Regions from separate parts of the Mesorhizobium sp. M0037 genome, predicted to be linked through region 1. Evidence: predicted binding sites of a transcription regulator. Region 1 holds the regulator's gene; the other holds the start of a gene.
What was found. The regulator HrcA, encoded in region 1, represses chaperone genes, less so after heat shock. The targets are predictions, from matches to a motif close to GTTAGCACTCNCNNNNNGNGAGTGCTAAC.
Positions count from the first base shown of each region.

Region 1 (7,715 bases):
GTTTGCCGAGGCGCGCCGCCCGGCGCGGCGCGATGCGGCTGGAGATTATGTGCCGCTCGCCGAACAGGATTGCCGTCTTTGGGATCACGCGCTGATCGACGAAGCCGAGGCGCTGCTGGGCCACGCCGCCACCATGGGCGTCATCGGCCGCTACCAGCTCGAAGCGGCGGTACAATCGGTGCATGCGACGCGGCGACGGACCGGCCAAACCGATTGGGCGGCGATCCGTAACTTCTACGATGCGCTGTCGGCGATATCAGGCTCGCCGGTGATTTCGATCAACCGCGCCGTGGCGATTGCCGAGGGCGAAGGGGCGGCGGCAGGACTGGCGGCGCTCTACGTGCTGGGCGACGACAAGCGGCTCAACGACTACCAGCCCTACTGGGCCGCCCGCGCCGGCCTGCTGGCCAGGCTCGGCAATGCGGCGCAAGCGGTCGAAGCCTATGACCGGGCGATCGGCCTTGAACGCGACCCCGCCGTGCGCCGCTTCCTGCAGGCGAAACGGGCGATCCTGCGAAATTGAAGCGTCCGTTCAGGCCGGCCACATCTCATGCGCGGTGTTGAGCCGTTTTATCAGCGGATGCGCGCGCAGCGCCGACCATAAGCGTTCGATGTTCGGCCAGTCGGCCCGCGCCTTGTCCATATCGGGGTGCCAGGCCACCAGCATGACGAGGTAGATGTCGGCCAGCGACATCGCGTCGCCGACCAGCCAGCCGCGCCCCTCGAGGGCTGCATCGACAATGGCGAAGCCGCGGTCCATCTCGGCAATGGCTGCCTGCTTGACGGCTTTCTTGCCGTCGGCATCGGTGGTGTAGCGATGGGCATAGTAGAGGCGCAGGATGGCGGGGTAGAGCACCGATGACATGAACGCCATCCAGCACAGGAAACCGGCGCGATCCGGCGATCCGGCGGCCGGCGCCAGACCCGCCTCCGGATGGCGCTCGGCAAGCAGGATGCAAATCGCCGCCGATTCGGTTATCGATTGACCGTTGGGCAAGGTCAGCACCGGAACCTGGTTCAACGGGCTGATGTCGAGGAAAGCCGGGTCCGGCGGATCCTTCTTGGGCACATCGATCTGGTCGAATTGCGCGTTTGCCAGCGCCAATGCGGCCTCGACGACGAAACCGCCACTGCCTGGGCGCGTGTAAAGCTTGTACATGTGATTCTCCCCCTGCCCGCGCGAAGCAGGCCGGGGCGATTTGACCCTGAAGCCGCCTCCCGCTCAAGCCGATGGCGGACGCCACAGCCGGGTTTTCTGCGGTCCAGCCATGAGACTTCCGATGTCGGAGGGACAGCACCCCCCGATGCCCGGCAGGGCAGAGGGGGGTGCGAAGGATCGCCGCCTATCCAGTTAAGACGTTAAGCCCCCAGCCCGTCGAACAGGATCGTCGACAGATAGCGCTCGGCGAAGGACGGGATGATCACCACTAGGTTCTTGCCCTTGTTCTCCGGCCGCGACCCGACGGCGATGGCGGCCTGCAGGGCAGCGCCCGAAGAGATGCCGACCGGCACGCCTTCAAGGCGGGCGACGAGGCGGGCGTTGGCGACCGAATCCTCGTTGGAGACCTTGACGATCTCGTCATAGATCGAGGTGTCGAGGATCTTGGGCGCAAAGCCGGCGCCGATGCCCTGGATCTTGTGCGGGCCGGGCTGGCCGCCCGACAGCACCGGCGAGGCCTCCGGCTCGACGGCGACGACATGCACCGAGGGCTTGCGTTGCTTCAGCACCTGGCCGACGCCGGTGATCGTGCCGCCGGTACCGATGCCGGCGACGAAGATGTCGACCCCGCCATCGGTGTCGTTCCAGATCTCCTCGGCGGTGGTGCGGCGGTGGATCTCCGGATTGGCCGGGTTTTCGAACTGCTGCGGGATGACGGCGTCAGGCAGGGTGGCGGCCAGTTCGTCAGCCTTGGCGATGGCGCCCTTCATGCCTTTCGGCCCTTCCGTCAGCACCAGTTCGGCGCCGAGCAGCGCCAGCATCTTGCGGCGCTCCACCGACATGGTTTCGGGCATGGTCAGGATCAGCTTGTAGCCCTTGGCGGCGGCGGCGAAGGCGAGCGCGATGCCGGTATTCCCCGAGGTCGGCTCGATCAGCGTCGTCTTGCCGGGTTTGATCCGGCCCGACGCTTCCAGCGCCTCGATCATGGAAACGCCGATGCGGTCCTTGACCGAGGCGATCGGATTGAAGAATTCGAGCTTGGCAAGAAGGTTGGCAACGACGCCCTTCTCCTTGGCGAACTTGTCGAGCCGCACCAGCGGCGTGTCGCCGATCGTCTCGGTGATCGAGTTGTAGACACGGCCGCGGCCGGGCACGCGCGCGGAAGGCTTGTTCATTGGTTTCGCTCCCAAATCAGATCAGGCAATTGGCGTCGGCGGACAGAATAAGGCTTTCGTCCGCGCAAGATAGGCTGCCGGCCGAAAATATCGAGTGGGCCGCTTGCTGAAAACGCTTGTCTCCTCAAGCCGCATTTTCAGGATGGACCGATCGGCGGAATGGATGGGCCTGAACCGATCTACTGACGTGCGGCAATGGCAGCGGCCGCGCCCACCATGAAGCCGGCGGCGGTGCGGTTCAGCGCCTTCAGCGCGCGTGGCGATTTCAGGAACCAGCGCGCCTTGGCGGCCAGCGCAAGATAGGGCACCAGCACCACAAAGAGCACGATAACGGTGAGCGCGACCAGGATGCCGTAGTCGGCGAGCGTGATGGTCTTCAGGTCGACGATGGTCGGCGTGATGGCGAGGTAGAAGATCATCGTTTTCGGGTTGCCCAGCGTGACGGTGAGGCCGGCAAGGAAGCTCGATACCAGGCCGCCCTTGCCTTTCCTGGCCTCGACAGTCTCGGGCGTGATCCCGGCCGTCCAGAAACGCCAGCCGAGGAAGGCGAGATAGGAGACGCCCAGCCATTTGATGGCGAGAAACACCATGCCGAAGCTTTGCGCGACAAAGGCAAGGCCGAGCACCACTGCGGTGAGATAAATGAGGTCGCCGAGCATCAGGCCGAACGACATCGCCAGCGATGAGCGGAAGCCGGATCCGAGCGCCCGCGCCACAAGCGCGGTGACGCCGGGGCCGGGAATGGCGGCGGCGATGCCCAGCGCAGCACTATAGGCAAGGAAGCCGGTGAGGGTCATGACGGTCGCACCTCGTGAAACGACTCTGATGCCATGAAAGCCTGCAACGGCAAAACGGATTCGATTGCGCCAACCAGGACATGAAAGCCGGTCATCATCGCCTGAAAGCGAGAGATGGTTCACTTACGCCCCGAAGGCGGTCGGCTATCTCGCATGGCTCCGAACGGCAGGAGCACCCATGTTAGCCAAAAGACTTCACATCCAGCTCATGAAGTGGATGCCCAACAACTATTCCGAAGCACGCGGTCACGTCCACGAGCTGGAATGTTATCTGTGGTTCGAGGGGCGTCAGGCTTTCAGCCTGTTCGACAAGGGCGATAGCGATGTCGTTCCGCAGACTGGATATTTTACCGACAGCCGGGACCCTGGCGCTCACCCCATTCGTCCGATGATCTATCCGCTGGTCGTCAACAACCGGTTCAAGGTGCGACTGGTGGCGATCGAGCGTGACGGACCGCAAAAGATAGACCCCGACGACACCGCCAAAGGCGAATTCTACATCGACCTCGACACCAAATATCCGCCGGTCTCCGACTGGCGCATCATCGCTGCCGATCCGCGCAACACCGACCTCAACGTGGAAGCGTCGTTCCAGCTGCAATGGCTGGACTATGTCGATACCGCCGAGATTGCCGAGGATGGCCCGCCACGCATCATCGACAAGTCCAACTATCCCTATCCCTGGGGCGCCAATGTGATGGTGTTCGAGCACTGGCTCGGGCTTGGCCGCAAGGCGCCGCTCAAACTCATCGACCCGAACCGCGCTTCGCGCCGCGAATACTGGATGATCAATGGCAATGCGGCCCGGCGCCTGGTGCAGGACCTCTATCGCTTCAACGTCAACCAGCTTGGCGTCGCCAACGACACCATCAGCAGTGTTTACGTGCCGAAGCTCAATGCCGGCCACGTCACGGTGACGCTTTACGAACACGATTTCAGCGACGGCCGCTTCGCGCAAGGGGCGAAGAAGTCCTTCGGCTCGGTCGGCCTCTTCAATCTCAGGGATACCGGTTTCGATGACCGCGTCTCATCGGCCGAGGTGATCCATACCTATCCCAAGGTGATCCATCGGGACGTGCATTAGGGCCGGATTGCGCTGTTCGCCGGCTCAGGATGGGCCATCGACATGGGTGATGCGCCAGATGGTGCCGTTGCCATCCTCGGTTACGATAAGCGCACCGTCCCTGGCCACCGCGACGCCGACCGGCCGGCCCCAGACGGCGTCGTCGGAGAGGACGAAGCCGGTGATGAAATCCTGGTACTCGCCGGTCGGCTTGCCGTCGCTGAATCTCAGCCGCACCACCTTGTAGCCGGTCCTCATACCACGGTTCCAGGAGCCGTGCAGGGCGACGAAGGCGTCACCCTTGTACTCTGCCGGGAAATTGCCGCCGTCATAGAACGCGATGTTGAGCGGCGCCGAATGCGCCTGCATCAGCACGTCGGGCACGGTGACCGAGCCGGCGAGGTCTGGGCGCGCGCCCTCGTGACGCGGGTCCTCGTTGGCGCCGATATAATACCAGGGCCAGCCATAGAAGGCGCCGTCCTTGACGGAGGTGGCATATTCGAACGGCACATCGTCGCCGAGACCGTCGCGCTCGTTGACGACACACCACACCGCGCCGGTCGCCGGCTGCACGGTCATGCCCGAACAATTGCGCAGGCCGGTAGCGAGGATGCGGCCATTCTTGCCGTCGGGGCCGAAGGCCAGCACGTCGGCACGGCCATCCTCGGAACCCCAGGTGGCGCCGAGTGGCTGTGATTTTGCCCAGGCGTCAACGCCGCTATTCGGTGCCTTCCCCATGCCCTCCGCGACGTTAGATCCGGAGCCGACCGAGAGATACAGCGTCTTCCCGTCCGGCGAGAAGGCGATATCGCGGGTCCAGTGGCCGCCGGTAGGGATGTCGGAGACAATCGTCTCCGGTTCGCCGGAGGCTTTAAGGTCGCCGTCGCGATAGGCGTAGCGGACCACGCTGTCATTGTTGGCGACGTAGACCCATTGCGGCTTGTCGCCAGGCGGGTAGAAGGCGATGCCATAGGGCTGGTTGAGATTGTCGGCAAAAATGCCCTCTTCGGCCGGCTTCGCGCTACCCTTGGCCAGCCGATAGACGCGGATCTGGTTGGCGTCACTGTCGGCGACGAACAGGTCGCCGTTCGGCGCCACGCGCACGACCCGCGGATTGGAAATGCCGGAAGCAACCAGTTCGGCCGAAAACCCAGGCAGCAGGACGGGCTTCGCGCCCTCGGGCCGATCGCCAAGGCCGGCGCTGTTGGAGGCGGATTCGGTGATGTTGGGCTTTTGCAGATCATCCGGCTTGATCAGCCGGCGCACACCTGGCTTGTCGGCCGTCCAGTCGCCGAAAGCGTCTTTGCCGGTCAGCAGCGGTTGATCGGCCTCCTGGGCGAAGGCGCTGGTGGCCAGAAGCAGGGCAAGGCCTGCCAAGCCGGCAATCCGGATCATGCTGTTCTCCTCGAACTCGCGCCGGTCGGCGCGCCATGCACAAGGGAGATATTGTGCGGCCGCCGCAAAAGAGAAGCGTGCGCGCGCGCAGATTCGACGAGAGAACCGCTCAACTTTCCTCTTCGACGTCGAGATCGTCGTCGAGACGCTTTTCCAATGCGACGAGATCTTCCGGCAGCGGCAAGCCCATGGCGCGCATTTCGCGCAGTTTTTCGCGCAGCTGCTCCTGGATTTCGTGCTCGTCCTCCGGCTGGTTGACCATTTCTTCGAGCAGCATGCTGATCTGGGCCTTGAACGATTCAAGCGCCATTCTGCGCCCTCCTTTACGGTGATCCCGGCTTCGGAATTATCTTAACATCCGGGTAATCAATTGCGCAGTGTAGTCGACCATAGGCACGATGCGGGCATAATTCAGCCTGGTCGGGCCGATGACGCCGAGCGCGCCGACGACGCGGGCGTCCTTGTCGCGGTAAGGCGCCACGACCAGCGACGAGCCGGAGAGCGAGAACAGCTTGTTTTCCGAGCCGATGAAGATCCGCACGCCGGGGCCGTCCTCGGCGAGGTCGAGCAGCTGGATCAGCCCGTCCTGCGTCTCCAGATCCTCGAACAGGTGGCGCAGCAATTCGATATCGGCCTGGGCGGTGACGTTTTCGAGCAAATTGGCGCGGCCGCGCACGATAAGGCGCGCCGGCAGGCCGCTATCGGCGCCGGCCCACACCGCCAGGCCTTTCTCGACCAGATCCTGCGACAGCGTGTCCAGCGCTGCCCTGGTCTCGTCCTTGATGCGGGCGATCTCGATGCGCGCCTCGGCGAGCGTGCGGCCCCTGATATGGGCGTTGAGGAAGTTGGAGGCCTCGTGCAGCTGCGAGACGGTGATGCCGGCCGGCAGGTCGACGACGCGGTTCTCGACATCGCCATTCTGCGACACCATCACCGCCAGCGCCTTGGTCGGCTCGAGCTGGATGAACTCGATGTGCTTCAGCGCCACCTCGTTCTTGGTGGCGAGCACTAGGCCGGCGCCGCGCGACATGCCCGACAGCATCTGGCTGGCCTCGGTCAGCATGTGTTCCAGCGTCGCGCCCGAGCCGGAGGCGCGCACCTGCGCCTCGATGACCCGGCGTTCCTCGTCGGAGAGATCGCCAAGCTCCATGAAGGCATCGACGAAGAAGCGCAGGCCGGTCTGGGTCGGCAGGCGCCCGGCCGAGATGTGCGGGGCATAGATCAGGCCGAGATGCTCGAGGTCGCTCATCACGTTGCGGATGGTGGCCGGCGACAGCGACGACGGCAGGATGCGCGACAGGCTGCGCGATCCCACAGGCTCACCGTCCTTCAGATAGGATTCGACGATGCGCCTAAAAATGTCGCGCGAACGCATGTCGAGCGATTGCAGCGCGGGCGCCAGCAGACTGGGTTCGGTGACTGCCTTGGTCATTCGAGCCAAAAACCTCCGGCTCAAGGATATAGACTTCCATCGCCCCCGCGCAACCCGGCGTCTGTGCCAGATCGCCCGGCCTTTTCCTTTGCGCCATGGGCTGCATGCGTCTACAAGCCGCCGACGCAACCGTAAAAGAACAGAAAGAGGCCTCGATGCGCCCTTCTAAACGCCAAGCCGACGAAATGCGCGCCATCTCGTTCGAGCGCGGCGTCTCCAAACACGCCGAAGGCTCGTGCCTGGTGAAATTCGGCGACACGCATGTGTTGTGTACGGCAAGCCTGGAGGAAAAGGTGCCAGGCTGGATGCGCAATTCCGGCAAGGGCTGGGTGACGGCGGAATACGGCATGCTGCCGCGTTCGACCGGCGAGCGCATGCGCCGTGAAGCCTCGGCCGGCAAGCAAGGCGGCCGCACGCTGGAAATCCAGCGGCTGATCGGCCGCTCCTTGCGCGCCGTTGTCGACCTGCAGGCACTGGGCGAACAGCAGATCACCGTCGACTGCGACGTCATCCAGGCCGATGGCGGCACCCGCACGGCCTCGATCACCGGCGGCTGGGTGGCGCTCTACGATTGCCTGCGCTGGATGGAAGCGCGGCAGATGGCCAGTGTTGCCAAGGTACTGAAGGACCATGTCGCGGCAATTTCCTGCGGCATCCATGACGGCCAGCCGGTCATCGACCTCGACTATATCGA
Region 1 covers NZ_JAMYVB010000006.1:14,367-22,081, reverse strand. Annotated here, with positions in the region: gene NKJ78_RS11575 (RNA polymerase sigma factor) at 1-523, shown strand, start outside; gene NKJ78_RS11570 (glutathione S-transferase family protein) at 533-1,159, opposite strand; gene cysK (cysteine synthase A) at 1,360-2,334, opposite strand; gene NKJ78_RS11560 (LysE family translocator) at 2,514-3,131, opposite strand; gene NKJ78_RS11555 (hypothetical protein) at 3,310-4,215, shown strand; gene NKJ78_RS11550 (PQQ-dependent sugar dehydrogenase) at 4,240-5,589, opposite strand; gene NKJ78_RS11545 (hypothetical protein) at 5,699-5,899, opposite strand; gene hrcA (heat-inducible transcriptional repressor HrcA) at 5,936-7,021, opposite strand; gene rph (ribonuclease PH) at 7,177-7,715, shown strand, end outside.

Region 2 (7,715 bases), on a different contig from region 1:
TCCCGCCCCAAGGTTTATAGAAACCGCGACCATGAGCGTCTACCGAATTCGTCGAGCCGTAGTTGAGCTGGCCATGGGAACCGTAGCCGAACATTCCGGATAGCAACAGTTCGTTGGTGACATTGATGTCGACACGGACCTTGGCGGCCACCGATTCGTAGTTGCTATCATAAGCTGCAACGCCGGTGATCGCTCCCCAGCCATGTGCGTATTTCAAGCCGCCTACCATGTGGGGAGCGTAGCTGTCGATTGTGCCGACCAGGTCCGAGCCTTGTTCCAGCGAAACCACGGCCGAAAAGCCGTTCCCTGCGTCCAAGTAGTACTGAACCACATTGGCATCGAAAGCGCCGTACGGAGCCGGCGTCTGGTTCAGTACATCACCCGCGCAGCCAATAAACATGTCGAAAGCCGACCGGTCCTTACCAACTCGCAGGCCACCAAGCTGAATCCAGGCGACAGTCAGGCTGCTGCCTCCGTTCAAGGCATAGGATCGAGAACTGTCCGAAACCGATGTCTGGTGGCTGCCGAAGTTCACGCGGGTTTCGGTGTAGGTCTTCAACGTCCCGCGTTCGGTCTCCTGGCCGGTCCAGGTTTTCAATGTGAAGCGTGTGTTGTTTTGCCACGCGCTCAGATGCTCACCAGTCCTCACATCCGAGGTTCTTGAATGGTCAAACAATCCGACGTTGTAACGGACAGAGCCGCCGATTCGCAGGCAGGTCTCGGTGCCTGAAATGTAGACGTAGCCCGAGCCGTAGACGTTGCAGATCTTGACGTACTCAGTCGGGTCAGGCTCGGCGGCGGTGGTGACGGCGCGAGCGTTGGAAACGGCAATCAGTGCCGCAGTTGAGCCGAGGAGGAGGCTCCTAATGGTCATTGTCGATCTCCGCTTTATAATAAAGTGATGGACGAGAGTGGTTCTGTGAACAACTTTGAAACGCGCGCAGTTTTGCTGCGCCGTCAGCTAAGCCCTGAAGGAAGGCCAACAATGTAATCTGGTCATTGTTGTCGAATATTTGTTTTAGCTGCCGATAACATAATTGCGGCCGAAATGGAGGTATGCCAAATTTTGTACAATCATCACAGTCAACTCAGCTGGTAGAGGTAGGCGTCACAAAGGGTCCTGCATCCGACCGCAAATGACGTGCCAGCCTGACGACCAGCTGCGGCTTGAAGCTCAATTGTGCGGGCGGACCTTGGTTCGCACTTCCTTGTTTTTGCCTTGCGGATCCACCCAAGCGCGAACGGCAAACGTTTCGGCTACAGTTCGACTGTTCGCTTCGCGACAGTTTCGTTCATGGGACAGCATTGTTTGTGGTGAGCCCGACGATGAGGCATCATGCGGCGGCACCGCTCGGCACCACGCCCTCATTTTGGCGAGCTGATGGTCAACAACTACGCGCTGCAGCCTTGCACCAAAGCCAGTAGGGCGCTGCCTTGCCATTGCGGCGGACAGGACTGTCGCGCCGAGCAGGTTCTCGTCCTGAAAGCGGCGCGCCACAGCTAATGCATCTTGCCAGCAATTCAAACGACGAGCTCATCGACATGGCAGAGTTCACTAAGGGGGCCGGCACTATCTGGCGAGCAAAATCTGGTCCCAAGCCCGTATGTCTCGCCCATTGCGGCAGCTGCGCTCAGCAGAATCTCCGAGGCGCAGGTGAAGGGAAGGGATGGGATAGTCGAACAAAAGGGGCGTGTGAGGGTCTGACGGATCACCATCATCAGTTGGTGACCAGGTGCTCAGACCATCGCTGTCCAGCCTAAGACTGAACGGCGCCCATTGCTAAAAAGATCTAGATTCGAGCCCAAACGGAACGGACTGACATAGCGCAAGGACCCAGGCGGGCGCGGTGGGTAGGGTTGGTTGTTATCAGTATGGGATTGTGCCTTTGCAGACCACGAAATATCGAGAGGCCCGGCTGCCTTGGTACACTATCTATCCCACTGTGTCGGAGTTCTCTGCGGCGGTCGGGGCCGAGGCTTATCAGGAATGGCTCGGGAACTTGCCGGCTGATGATCCGGTGTCACTCTATCTGCACGTTCCGTTCTGCCGATCAGCGTGCTGGTATTGCGGCTTCCCCACAACCATCACCCGCCATGATGCGCCCATCCTCAACTATCTGGCGGCGCTGCGTGACGAGATCCGTCTGGTTTCGGAGCGAGTGCCGCAGAGGCTGCCCGTGAGCGACATACATTTCGGCGGCGGAACGCCGTCTCTCATCGGACCCGCCGAGTTCCTCGCTTTGATGGAGTTCCTGCGACGCCGCTTCGCCATCTCGAAAACAGCTACGGTCGCCATCGAGATCGATCCACGCACGCTCACGCCCGAGATGGCGGAAGCCTTGGGAGCGGCCGGCGTGAACCGCGCGAGCCTGGGCGTACAGAGCTTCGATCCCATTGTTCAAAAAGCGGTCAACCGAATCCAGAGCGAGGCCCAGACATCGGCTGCCGTGGAAATGCTGCGCCGGCATGGAGTAAACCGGATCAACTTTGACCTCATCTACGGCCTGCCGCGTCAAACGGTGGAGTCGTGCGTCGAGACGGCGAGAGCGGCGGTCGCCATGCGCCCCGACCGGCTTGCCTTGTTCGGCTACTCGCACATCCCATCACAAATAAAGAATCAGCGCCTCATCGATGCGGAATTTCTTCCCGACAGCGCTGCCCGCGCTGAACAGTATGCGGCTGTCGCCGTGACGCTGATTGCCGCCGGCTACCGAGAGATTGGGCTCGACCATTTCGCCTTGCCGCAGGACGAGCTCGCGCTGGCACAGGAAACAGGTCGCCTGCGACGTAACTCGTTGGGCTACTCGGCCGACACCTGCAGAACTCTGATGGGGTTCGGCGCGTCCGCGATCGGCCGCATGGGCGAAGGGTACGTCCAAAACGAAGTTACACGGGATTTCTACATCCAGCACATCGCAGCTGGCCGACTGGCGACATCGAAGGGCCATCGCCTCACAGACGACGACCGCGTGCGAGCCGCAATCATCGAGCGATTAATGTGCCATTTCGAGGCTGACGTGCCGGCAATCTGTGCCGCCCACGGATCTGATCCGATCCGTCTTCTCGATTCAGCTGAGCGCTTGGCGATGCTGGCCGAGGACGGAATTGTGGACTGCGAAAACGGTTCTGTCCGCGTACGGCGGGAGCATCGCTTTGGGATTCGCGCTGTCGCTGCCGCATTCGATGCTTTCTCGATAAACAGGGCCTGATGTATACCCCCCCAAGTGAGGGCAAGCACACAACGCGGGAGCTAACACAGGGAGTATCTTTTGCCCGAGAGAACGAGCCGCCCATCCTGTGGTGCTGGGTTGCGTCACAATCGGCACTCGGCCGCAGGATTTGCGGCGGCGTGGGCGCCAAAATCTTGACTCGACTATCGCGAGGGCAAGATCGGAGACTGGCCTGGCGCTGCTATGGCTGACGCTGCATGACCGCTATTGGCCTGAAAGGGCCGCGTGGTCGAGCATGGTGTCGGCAGGGATCGCCTCGTTTCTCGTCCTCCTCAGATGACGCCTCAGAGACATCCATACCGCTGAAGGCCAGCAAATTTGTAGGTCGAGGCCACCTCTTGTCCTGGTTCCTACCCAACTGTTCCGCTGCTGAGCGAAATCCTTCAACTCCAAATCGGCCGAGCGTTTTTCCTCCTATTGCGTTGGTGCGTAAGGTTCGAACGAGATCCTCTGGGACTGCACCTCCCAGGTGTCGATCATGTTCGGCACACAAGGACAGGGCGGCATTGCTGCCGCCCTGTCCGCTGTAAGTGATAGGGCCTGGATTAAAAATCCATACCGCCCATCCCGCCCATGCCGCCCATGCCACCGCCGGGCATACCACCAGGCATGCCGCCGCCAGCCGACTCCTTCTTGGGAGCCTCCGCGATCATGGCTTCGGTGGTGACGAGCAGGCCGGCGACCGAAGCCGCGTCCTGGAGAGCGGTGCGAACGACCTTGACCGGGTCGACGATGCCCATGGCGATCATGTCGCCATACTCGCCGGTCTGGGCGTTGTAGCCGTAGGTCGCGCCCTTGTTGTCGAGGATCTTGCCGGCGACGATCGAAGCTTCAGCACCTGCGTTCGAAGCGATCTGACGGGCCGGAGCCTGCAGTGCACGACGAACGATGTTGATGCCGGCAGCCTGGTCGGCATTGACGCCGGTGACCTTGATGTTGGCCGAAGCGCGCAGCAGTGCGACGCCGCCGCCTGCAACGATGCCTTCTTCCACGGCCGCGCGGGTCGCGTTGAGGGCGTCATCGACGCGGTCCTTCTTTTCCTTGACTTCGACTTCCGTCGCGCCGCCGACACGGATCACCGCAACGCCGCCGGCGAGCTTCGCCAGACGTTCCTGCAGCTTCTCCTTGTCGTAGTCCGACGTGGTCTCTTCGATCTGCTGCTTGATCTGGGCAACGCGGCCCTGGATCTCGTCCTTCTTGCCGGCGCCGTCGACAATGGTGGTGTTCTCCTTGGAGATCGACACCTTCTTGGCGCGGCCGAGCATGTTGAGGCCGACGTTCTCGAGCTTGATGCCGAGGTCTTCCGAGATGACCTGGCCACCGGTGAGGATGGCGATGTCTTCCAGCATGGCCTTGCGGCGATCACCGAAGCCGGGCGCCTTGACGGCGGCGATCTTCAGGCCGCCACGCAGCTTGTTGACGACCAGCGTGGCCAGAGCCTCGCCTTCGACGTCTTCCGAGATGATGAGCAGCGGCTTGGAGGTCTGCACGACGGCTTCGAGAACCGGCAGCATGGCCTGGAGGTTGGACAGCTTCTTCTCATGCAGGAGGATGTAGACGTCCTCGAGCTCGGCAACCATCTTGTCGGCGTTGGTGACGAAGTAGGGCGAGAGATAGCCGCGGTCGAACTGCATGCCTTCGACGACTTCCAGCTCGGTCTCGGCGGTCTTGGCTTCTTCAACCGTGATGACACCTTCATTGCCGACCTTCTGCATCGCTTCGGCGATCATCTTGCCGACCGACTCGTCGCCATTGCCGGCGATCGTGCCGACCTGGGCAACTTCCTCGGAGGTCTTGATCTTCTTGGCAGCGTTGCCGAGAGCCGCGACGACTTCGGTCACGGCCAGGTCGATGCCGCGCTTCAGGTCCATCGGGTTCATGCCGGCGGCAACGGCCTTGTTACCTTCCTGGACGATCGACTGCGCCAGAACGGTCGCGGTCGTGGTGCCATCACCGGCGATGTCGTTGGTCTTCGAAGCAACTTCGCGGATCATCTGCGCGCCCATGTTTTCGAACTTGTCGGAAAGTTCGATTTCCTTGGCGACGGTGACGCCGTCCTTGGTGATGCGCGGTGCGCCGAACGACTTGTCGATGACGACGTTGCGGCCCTTGGGACCGAGCGTGACCTTCACCGCGTCGGCGAGGATGTTGATGCCGTGAAGCATGCGCTCGCGGGCATCGCGGGAGAATTTTACGTCTTTAGCAGCCATTTTTTAGCTCCTGGCAGGGGCTTGCGATCAAGCCCGAAATTCAGTTGACGGTGAGGCCGATAATCAGCCGATGATGCCCATAATGTCGGATTCCTTCATGATCAGAAGGTCTTCGCCATTGAGCTTGACTTCGGTGCCCGACCACTTGCCGAACAGGATGCGGTCGCCGGCCTTGACGTCCAGCGGGACCAGCTTGCCGGCTTCGTCGCGAGCACCTGAACCGACGGCGATGATCTCGCCTTCCTGCGGCTTTTCCTTCGCCGTATCCGGGATGATGATCCCGCCGGCGGTCTTGGATTCGGATTCGACCCGGCGTACGACCACGCGGTCATGCAGCGGCCGGAAATTCGACTTTGCCATTTTTGGATTTCCTTGGTGCGGATGTTGAACGGTGCTCCGTTGCCGGAGCATGCCTAGCACTCAGCCGAAGCGAGTGCTAACGGGGCAATGAGATAAGCCGCAGGCTCCTGCTAGTCAAGACGGAAGAGCAAAGAGCAAAGAGAAAAGAGAAGACAGCAAAGAGCAGCCAGAAAAGAGCGTGTAAGCATCGAGCCTTTTATGTGAACAATGTCGGGTATCCGACATATGTGGGGCGGCTCACCCTTTGTAATTGAGCTTTATTCAGATGGTACGGTTGGTGCAACGGGTGTTGCATTTGAACTCATCCAGAGGCTCGCACGGGTCGTGCTGCGTCAGCTTGGTCATGTCGAGCTTCAGAAGGCCATTTTGGCATTGGTTCTGTTGCACCTATTGCCATTCATGACCAGTCCTGCGCGCGTGAGCCGGCCGACTAGATTCCAACCACGAGAGCGCCGCCGCTGAGACCCGCACCGGCCGCCGCCAGAAGGATTTTCTCTCCTGGCTGGAATGGCTTCATCTGGTTGGCGAGCGAGAGCGACAGCGGGACCGTCGCGGCCGAAGAGTTGCCGTATTCGGCAATCGTCTTGACAATTGCTTGGTCAGCAATGCCGAGGTTTCTTCCGACCGCGCCGAAAATCCGAGTATTGGCCTGATGCGGCACAAACCGGCCGACATTGTGTGGCCGCACTCCCGCAGCGGCTAGCGCGGTTGTCGAGCAATCGGTCATCATCTCGACGGCCTTTGCGAATATTTCGGGCCCGTCGGTCATCGTCATCCGGGTCTGCCCGAGGTCGAGGTCGCCATGGAACGGCGTGTTGCTTCCTCCTGCGGGAATCTGGATCAGCCCGTAGCGCGAGCCGTCCGAAGCCACCGAGGCACCGAGAATGCCCCGATCAGCATCATCGCACTGACCGATCACCAGGGCGCCGGCGGCATCGGCGAACAAGACTGAGCTCGCGCGCTCGGCTGGATTGATGCGGCGGCTGAGAATGTTGGCGGCGATGACCAGCGCTGGTTTGCCATGCAGGCGGGTGAACCCGTCCGCAAACATGAGCGCATAGATGAAGCCAGCGCAGGCGCCGGTCAGATCGACCGCGCCTGCGCGGCCAAGGCCAAGCTTGTGTGCGACCAGCGGCGCGCTGGGCGGCAGAAGATGGTCGGGCGTCGAGGTGGCAAGCAACAGCAGACCGATGTCGTGGCGCGCAATACCGGCGTTCACCAGCGCCATGTCGCCAGCCCGGGTGGCAAGACCCGACAGCGTGTCTTCGTCCGTTGCCCAGAAGCGCGAACGGATTCCGGTACGCCTTTCGATCCAGCCCGGCTCGAGGCCGAGATTGCTCTCGATCTCGGCATTGGCCACCTTGCGCCCAGGCACGTGATGGCCAAGTCCGAGAATGCGCGACGACTTGCTCATGGCCTGGACCCGAAGCGTTCCCCGGCCTCCTCGATGGCGTCATAGACTCGTTCGAGCTCGTCGTCTGCGATGCAATAGGGTGGCAGAAGGTAGAGGACATTGCCGAGCGGGCGCACAAGCAGGCCGCGCTCGAGGAAGAAAGCGCGCAGCTTCGGACCAATCTCGGCGAGATAACCTGCGGAACCGGTTCGCAGGTCGAGCGCCGCGATCGTTCCCGTGGCTCGACAGCCGGCAAAATATGGATTGTCCCGAAAGCGTTGCAGCCCGACGGCCTGCATCACGCTCAAGGCCGTGATCCGCTCGGCCACTGGCTCGTCGCGCCAGATCTCGACATTGGCGAGTGCTGCCGCACAGGCAATCGGATTGGCGGTGTAGGAGCTCGAATGGAAAAACGTCTTCTTCCGGTCCTCGGAATAGTGCGCCCGGAAGATGGCATCGGTGACAAGCGTTACGGCCAGCGGGATGGTGCCGCCGGTCAAGCCTTTGGAGGTGCACAGGATA
Region 2 covers NZ_JAMYVB010000011.1:189,010-196,724, reverse strand. Annotated here, with positions in the region: gene NKJ78_RS18440 (porin) at 1-874, opposite strand, end outside; gene hemN (oxygen-independent coproporphyrinogen III oxidase) at 1,887-3,209, shown strand; gene groL (chaperonin GroEL) at 3,776-5,440, opposite strand; gene groES (co-chaperone GroES) at 5,504-5,800, opposite strand; gene bioZ (3-oxopimeloyl-[acyl-carrier-protein] synthase BioZ) at 6,231-7,214, opposite strand; gene NKJ78_RS18415 (adenosylmethionine--8-amino-7-oxononanoate transaminase) at 7,211-7,715, opposite strand, start outside.
Region 2: groES (co-chaperone GroES) is a predicted target of HrcA. The motif match lies at 5,853-5,881, and genes of this name have one in related genera.